Regions from separate parts of the Mesorhizobium sp. WSM4816 genome, predicted to be linked through region 2. Evidence: predicted binding sites of a transcription regulator. Region 2 holds the regulator's gene; the other holds the start of a gene.
What was found. The regulator LexA, encoded in region 2, represses DNA repair genes until DNA is damaged. The targets are predictions, from matches to a motif close to TGTTCNNNNTGTGTTCNG.
Positions count from the first base shown of each region.

Region 1: the regulator LexA is predicted to act here: its motif matches at 2,485-2,502, upstream of AC0L3H_RS05530 (DNA recombination protein RmuC).

Region 1 is NZ_JBVVQR010000003.1:260,880-265,095, forward strand. It holds gene AC0L3H_RS05510 (GNAT family N-acetyltransferase) at 13-522, opposite strand; gene fmt (methionyl-tRNA formyltransferase) at 519-1,454, opposite strand; gene AC0L3H_RS05520 (hypothetical protein) at 1,485-1,790, opposite strand; gene def (peptide deformylase) at 1,885-2,430, opposite strand; gene AC0L3H_RS05530 (DNA recombination protein RmuC) at 2,536-3,795, shown strand; gene AC0L3H_RS05535 (GFA family protein) at 3,800-4,204, opposite strand.
Region 2 is NZ_JBVVQR010000005.1:100,151-104,366, reverse strand. It holds gene AC0L3H_RS08290 (ComEC/Rec2 family competence protein) at 1-1,474, shown strand, start outside; gene lexA (transcriptional repressor LexA) at 1,468-2,220, opposite strand; gene AC0L3H_RS08280 (molybdopterin molybdotransferase MoeA) at 2,325-3,530, opposite strand; gene moaC (cyclic pyranopterin monophosphate synthase MoaC) at 3,530-4,027, opposite strand; gene trpC (indole-3-glycerol phosphate synthase TrpC) at 4,094-4,216, opposite strand, start outside.

The DNA of each region.
Region 1 (4,216 bases), on a different contig from region 2:
AGAAGGATGAGGTTAGGCGGCGAGCGCGGTGCCGAAAGCCGAAGCGTAGACCAGCTTGCCGGTCTCAGGCGCTTCGCCCCAGACCAGCGCCTGCAGCGCTTCGCCCTGGAACTCGCTTTCGAATTTTTCGGCGCGCGCGTGACTGTAGCCGAAGCGGCCATAATATGCGGGATCGCCAAGCACCACCGCCAGCACCTCGCCGGCATCCTTCAGGCGGATATGCGCCTCGCGGACCAGTGCACCGCCGATGCCGGTGCCATGGAATGACGGCTCGACCGCCAGAGGCGCCAGCGCCACCGCCGGAAAGCTCTTGCCGCCGTTCTGCACGTAAAGCCGCGAAAACAGAATATGGCCGACCACCTGTCCATCTTCTTCCGCCACCAGTTCGACGACGGCATCGCCGCCGCTGACCAGCGCGTCGACCAGGCCGGCCTCCGCCTGCTGGCCGAATGCGTGTTCTTCGACCAGGCGGATCGCCTCGCGGTCCCGCGGCGTTGCCGCGCGTATCGACATCATGCTCATGAGAATTTCGTTCCTTTTTCGAGCTTGGCCCCGCGCAGAAACTCCTGCGCGGCAATGGGCCTTCCGCCCGCACGTTGAACTTCGACCAACCTGATCGCGCCTGACCCGCAGGCGACCGTCAGCCGGTCGTCGAGAATTCCTCCCGGCTCGCCGGCGCCTTGCGAAAGCGTCGAGCGAAGCAGTTTCAGCCGCTCCAGGCGGCCGGCAATTTCGATCTCGCACCATGCGCCGGGAAAGGGCGACAGGCCGCGAATATGATCGTGGACTTCGCCAGCAGGCCGCGTCCAGTCCACGTGCGTCTCCGCTTTATCGATCTTTTTGGCATAGGTCACCCCCTCCGTCGCCTGTGCGGTAAAAGTCAGGGCATCCCGTTCCAGACGAGCCAGCGCTTCCGCCATCAGCGCGGCGCCAATGTGCATCAGCCGATCATGCAGTTCGCCGGCCGTCATATTGGGGCCGATGGCGCATTCTTCGGCCATCGCCACCGGGCCGGTGTCCAGGCCCTCTTCCATCCGCATCACCATCATGCCTGTCTCGGTATCGCCGGCCATGATGGCGCGCTGGATAGGGGCGGCGCCGCGCCAGCGTGGCAACAGCGACGCGTGACCATTGAGGCAGCCGAGCCGCGGCGCCTCGAGAATGGGTTTGGGCAACAGCAATCCATAGGCGACGACGACGGCGACATCGGCCCGCAAGGCGCGGAACGCCTGCTGCTCGGTCTCGTTCTTCAGCGACACCGGCGTCCGCACCTCGAGGCCCAGCCGCTCGGCCTCGCGCTGCACCGGCGACGGCGTCAGTTCCAGCCCGCGGCGACCGGCGGCGCGCGGCGGCTGAGTGTAGACGGCTCCAATCTCATGTCCGGCATCCGCGACCGCCCGCAGCGTCGGCACCGAGAATTCGGGCGTACCCATGAAGATGACGCGCAAGGGCATTTTGTTCCGGGTCCGGTCTAGGTCTGGCCGTTAAGTCGGCTCAGTCGAAGTCGCGAACTTTGCGGGTCGGCGACCGAAGTCGCGTTTCCTTTCTGCTTCGATTTCGTTCATGATCTTGGCGAATTCATCGCCAATTGCGTTTTCAGCAGCGAAAGTCGCGCGAATAGCGTCCCATGCCGAAAGACCCGGCTCCAGCCTGGCTTGCCTTTCGGCGACCATGCCTTCGCGCAGAAGAGCTATCGCCTTGCCCGACAGGCTCTGGCCGCTCTTACGCGCCGCCTGCTCGATTTCCCGCTTCAAGGGTTCGGGAATATTTCTGATCAGCATGTCGCTCATCGGCGTCTCCATTTCCTGATCTGGAACAGGGTAGAGGGGCGCTGTCCCGCCAACATCTTCGAAAGGTTCAGCATCAAACTGCGCGAGTATCGCCCTATCCCACTAACTTGCCCGGCGCCTTGCTGCCTGATGGTTTGTCCCTGGCGAGCTTCTTGAACTTCTTCACCACCATGTCGCGCTTCAGCTTCGAGATGTGGTCGATGAACAGAACGCCGTTGAGATGGTCGATTTCGTGCTGCAGGCAAGTCGCCATCAGCCCTTCGGCCTCGATCTCCTGCAGCTTGCCGTCGCGATCGAGATATTTCACCCGCACGGCGGCAGGGCGCTCGACCTCGGCATAGTAATCGGGGATCGACAGGCACCCCTCCTCGTAGACCGAGCGCTGATCGGCGCTCTCAAGAATCTCGGGATTGATGAAGACATGCGGCGCCGGCGGCTCGTCTTCCTTGGCGAGGTCGATCACCAGCATGCGCAGCGGTTCGCCGATCTGGATCGCCGCCAGACCAATGCCCGGCGCATCATACATCGTGTCCAGCATATCGTCGGCCAGTTTGCGCAAGGCGCCGTCGACGCGCTCGACCGGTTTCGAAACCTGGCGCAGGACGGGATCGGGAAGGATGATGAGCGGCTTGATCGACATGGCGTCTCACCTAAGACCTCGCACGAAAAGCGTCAACCGGGGCATTTGCAGCGGCGTTCACGTTTTGATCTGTGTCGTCAGGCCGAATCATCTATGCTGTCCGATATGAACGACCTGACCACCATCCTGTCCGAACCGATCGCCCGGCTCGGCGCCACCACGATCACGCTCGGCCACGCGCTGGCATTCGGCGCGGTCCTGTTCCTGGGCCTGTTCGTGGCGCTCGTCGTCGCGCTCTGGCGCTCGGCCAAGGCGCGTGCGGTGGCTGCCGCGGAAGCCGCCGACCACGCCCGCGACGCCGAGGCGCGGATGGCCGGCATCCTGGCAAGCCAGGCCGAGATGCAGGGCCGCATGGGCGCCATCGCCGAAGTGTTCGGGGCGCGTCAGGCCGAACTCACGCAGTCGATCGGCCAGCGTCTCGACGCGATGACTGGCCGTCTCGGCCAGACCATGACCGAGCAGACGAAATCGACGCATGAAAGCCTCGCCAAACTGCAGGAGCGGCTGGCGGTCATCGATACAGCGCAAGGCAACATCCAGTCGCTCGCCAGCCAGGTCGTGCAACTTCAGGCAATCCTCTCCAACAAGCAGACGCGCGGCGCCTTCGGCCAGTCGCGCATGGAGGCGATCGTCGCCGATGGCCTGCCGCACGGCGCCTATGAATTCCAGGCGACCCTGTCGAACGGCAACCGGCCCGACTGCCTGGTGAAGATGCCGAACGGAGCGCCTGCACTTGCCATCGACGCCAAGTTTCCGCTGGAAGCCTGGAATGCCATCCGTGCCGCCGAAGGCGCCGATTTGCAGAAGGTCGCCGCACAGGCGTTCCGGCGCGATATCGAGGTGCATGTCCGCGATATTTCCGACAAATACCTGATCCAGGGCGAGACGCAGGACACCGCCTTCATGTTCGTGCCGTCGGAATCGGTATTCGCCGAGATCCACGAGAATTTCGAGGGGATTGTCCACAAGGCGCACCGCGCCCGCATCGTCATCGTCTCGCCGTCGCTGCTGATGCTGTCGATCCAGGTCATCCAGGCGATTCTCAAGGACGCCCGCATGCGCGAGCAGGCGCATCTGATCCAGGGCGAAGTCATCCGGCTGATGGAGGATGTCTCGCGCCTCGACGAGCGGGTGCGCAAGCTGCAGAGCCATTTCGGCCAGTCGGCCAAGGATATCGACGATATTCTCGTCTCGACGTCGAAGGTGACCAAGCGCGGCCAGAAGATCGAGGCGCTGGAGTTCGGCGCGCAGCCGGCGGAAGGCGACGCCGGATCGGCGGCCAGCGCGAAGACCGAAGCGGGTGCGCGCGTCGCCGACTCCAAGACCGGCCAATTGAGGCTAAGGGTGGTCGAAGGCGACGACTGAGAGGCTACTGCTCCTCCACGATCATTGTGCCTTCGAACTCCGGCAGCCAAGGCAGCGCCGAGCGGTGCCAGATCTGTTTTCTCGGGATCAGTTGTTCGCGCTGCCGCGCCGTGCCGACCCTGATGCCATAGACTTTCGGCCCGTCGCCAACCGACGTGGCATAGAGGTGCGTACCGCACTCGCCGCAAAAGGCCTGGGCGCGCCTGGCGCCGCTCGCTGCGGTCTTGATGTAGATCTTCGGCGTGCCCTTGGTGATCCGGTAGTGCCCCTCCGGCGCCGGCACGGTTACCCGAAACGCTGTTCCGGTCAGTTGCTGGCAATCGATGCAGTGACAAATACTGGTCTTGTCCGGATCGACCTCCGCCTCGTAAGTGATGGCGCCGCAATGGCACCCGCCGTCGATTTTCATCTTCGCTCCTCC
Region 2 (4,216 bases):
CGAATCGATGCGGCGCACCGGCATCTACCACATCATCTCCATTTCCGGCCTGCACATGGCGCTTGTCGCCGGCACCGTCATGGGATTGCTGCGCGGCGCCTTTGCGCTGTTTCCCGACTTTTCGTCGCGCCGGCCGGTCAAGAAATATGCGGCTGCTGCCGCACTCGTCTCCATCGCTGCCTATCTGATCTTTTCCGGTATCGTGGTCGCGGCTGAACGCAGCTTCATCATGCTGGCGGTAATGCTTGTCGCCGTGCTGTTCGACCGGGCGGCACTCACCATGCGCAACCTGGCGATTTCGGCCATCGTCGTCATCGTCGTGTCGCCGCATGAGGTGGTCGGCGCAAGCTTCCAGATGTCGTTCGCCGCGACTGCGGCTCTCGTGGGCGCCTATGCCGGTTGGTCCGACTATCGTGCCGACAAGGCCACGGCGCCGCAACGGCGACGGTCACCGGTCGCTTTTGTCACGCGCAAACTTGTCGCTGGGGCAGGCACCATCGCAATGACCTCCATCATTGCCGGCAGCGCCACCGCGCTGTTCGCCATCTGGCACTTCCAGCGCGTCTCGCCGCTTAGCCTGTTCGCCAATCTGGCCGTCATGCCGATCGTCACGATCGTCATGTTCCTGGCCGTCCTCAGCGCCTTGGCAATGCCTTTTGGCCTCGACGGCCCTTTCCTCTACATGATGGGCAAGGGCCTGACGGCGATGATCGCAATTTCGGGATGGATCTCGGAGCGTTCGCCGGTCGATGCAGTCGGCCTGATTTCGTTGCAATCGGTCCTGCTGGTGACGGTCGCCCTGGTCATCGCCACGATGGCGACGACATGGCTGCGGCTTGCCGCACTTCCCTTTGCGCTCGCCGGCCTGCTGACGATTTCCGAGACGCGCACCCCCGACGTGCTGATCTCGGAGGATGCGCACCTGGTGGCGATGCCGATCGGCGGCGGTGAACTTGCCGTCAACCGGGTGCGTTCGAACGAATTCACCACCGACAACTGGAAACATGCGCTGGTTTCAACGACGATCGTCGAGCCGGAGACATTCGAAAAAGGAGATGTGCGGTTCGACATCGCCGACCCGGCCGACCTGCCGCCGGGAGCGCCTTTCACCTGCACTGCCGGCCTGTGCCTGGCCCGGCATCCGTCCGGCGCGCTCATCGCGCTCGCCGACAACCGCAAAACCGCGCGGCCGGCCTGTGCCTTTGCGGATTTGATCGTCATCGACGATGCCACAGCCTATTACAAACCCTGCCGCAACCCGCTGGTTCTCGTCGTCACCAAACGGCAGCTCGCACGCATGGGCAGTGCCGCCGTGTTCTTCGATCCGCTATCGGCGACGACGCGCGCAGAAATCCGTTTTGCCGTCAGACAGCCATACAGACCCTGGCATGAGCAGCGGCGATTTTCGCGCGAGGCGAGGGGCCTGCCGCCATACCGCAGGGCCGAGAAACCCAAGAAGCCTGCTCTTCAGTAACGCCGGATCAGTCCGACGAGCTTGCCCTGCACCTTGACCCGGTCCGGCCCGAAGATGCGCGTCTCGTAGGCCGGATTGGCGGCTTCCAGTGCGATCGAGGCACCTTTGCGGCGGAATCGTTTCAGCGTCGCTTCCTCCTCGTCGACCAGAGCGACAATGATCTCGCCAGGCTGGGCGGTATCGGCGTTGCGGATGATGACCGTGTCGCCGTCGAAGATGCCGGCCTCGATCATCGAATCACCCTTGACCTCCAGCGCGTAGTGCGTGCCGCCGGTGATCATGTCCGGTGGCACCGAGATCGAATGCGTCTGGTGCTGGATGGCGTCGATCGGCACACCGGCAGCGATGCGGCCCATCACCGGTATGGAGACGGTGGCAACGACGTCGTCGTCATTGCCGGCAGCACGCATGCGCGAAGGCGCCGGCTTGATCTGGCGTCCGAGGCCGCCCTGTCCAAGCCCGCCCTGGCCAAGGCTGCCTTGAATGACGCTCGGCGAGAATTTGCGCGCCGCATTGAGGCCCGGCGCGATCGAATCGGGCAGGCGCAGCACCTCCAGCGCGCGGGCGCGGTTGGGCAGGCGGCGAATGAAACCGCGTTCCTCCAGCGCCGTGATCAGCCGGTGGATCCCTGATTTGGAGGCGAGGTCGAGCGCTTCCTTCATCTCGTCGAACGAGGGCGGAATGCCGCTTTCCTTCAGCCGTTCGTGAATGAACATCAGCAGTTCATGTTGTTTGCGTGTCAGCATCGCCACCCCCAACAGAATCAGAAAAACAAACCCAGAACAAACACTATCTGTTCCAGTTGTGTTCCGCAACCATTTAAAGTTTAATGAATGTGTTGACGTTTTGTTCAGCGTAGCATCAGCACGCTGCAGGCGGCGCCCGCTGCGGCTGCGGGAGCGAATGGCTCGCGCACGACCAGTCCGTTGGCGTCGGCCAGCATTCTGAGCATCGAGGAATCCTGGATACTGAACGGCGTTGCCTCAAGCGTGCCAGCTTCTTCCTTCACCACCGCGCGTACATAGTCCTGCCTGAGATCGTTGGCCGGCATGGCGGCGCCGAGCCGCGCCTGACGCATGTCCTGGCGGAAGGCGCGGCCGCTGAGCCGCGCCAGCAGCGGCTTCAGAAAGAGCTGCGTGCAGACCAGGCTGGCCACCGGATTGCCGGGCAGGCCGATGCAGCGGATGGCGCCCAGCCGCCCGAACATCAGTGGCTTGCCGGGCCGCATGGCGATTTTCCAGAAATCGAGCGCCATGCCTTCGCCGGTCAGCACGTCATGGACGAGGTCATGGTCGCCGACCGAGGCGCCGCCCAGCGTGACGATGACGTCCGCGCCTGCGTCGACGGCTTTTGTCACCAGCGCGGCGATCGCCTCCTTGCGGTCGGGGGCGATGCCGAGATCGAGTGCGCTGGCGCCGACCGAGCGGGCCGCGGCGGCGACACCATAGGCATTGGAGGAGATGATCTGGTCGGGGCCAAGGTCGCTGCCCGGCGGCAGCAATTCGTCGCCGGTGGCGATGATGGCGACCAGCGGCCGTTTCACTACGCGGACCTGCTGGTGGTTGGCCGACGCCGCCAGCGACAATGCCGCCGGATCAAGCAGGCGGCCTTTCTCCAGCAGCATGTCGCCCTTCGAGAAATCGAGCCCGAGGCGGCGGATGTTGCGGCCTTCAACCGTGGGCGCGGTCACTTCGACGATGCCGCCACCGAGGTCGCGGACATTCTCCTGGATGACGATGGTGTCGGCGCCTGCGGGAAGCGGCGCGCCGGTGAAGATGCGCACGGCCTGCGCCGGGCCGACTGTTCCGGTAAAGCCGCGACCGGCCGGCGCCATGCCGATCACCGAAAGTCTCGCGGGCACGGACGCGACATCGTCGGCCCGCACGGCATAGCCGTCCATGGCCGACGCGTTGAATGGCGGCTGGGTGCGGAGCGCCATGAGCGGCTCCGCCAGCACGCGGTCGGCGGCATCCATCAGGGCGACGCTTTCAGCCTGCAAGGGCGCAGCATCGGCAAGCAGGTGCTCGAGCGCCTCGGCGACCGCAAGCAGCGCCATTATTGGCCTGCCCCCTGGGCATCCGCCTTGTAGTCGCCGGATTTGCCGCCGGTCTTTTCCACCAGCCTGATGCCGGAGATCGCCATGCCGCGATCGACCGCCTTGGCCATATCATAGATGGTCAGGCAGGCGACCGAGACGGCGGTCAGCGCTTCCATCTCGACGCCGGTCTTGCCGGTGACGCGGGCCAGCGCCGTGACCTTCAGGCCGGGCAGCGTCGCGTCAGGTTCGATGTCTACCGATACCTTGGTCAACAGCAGCGGATGGCAGAGCGGGATCAGCTCATGCGTCCTCTTGGCCGCCATGATGCCGGCGATGCGCGCCGTGCCCAGCACGTCGCCCTTCTTGGCATCGCCGTCGAGAATCATTTTCAGCGTTTCGGGCCGCATCGAGACAAGACCTTCGGCGATTGCCGTGCGGGTCGTCTCCGCCTTGTCGCCGACATCGACCATATTGGCTTCGCCTTCCGCGCCAAGATGGGTGAGGGCGGCCGACATCGTCAGGTCACCCTGGAGCGACGTGCGTCCGTTTGGACGCACAAACTACACTCTGACGCTTTGTATCTATGCATCATGCTCTCCGAACATCGATTCCGATTTTCGGGCAGATGCATTGGCGGGCGCCTTGCCCGTCAAAAGCAGGTGCGTCGCAGTGGCCACGTCCTGTTGCCGCATCAGGCTCTCGCC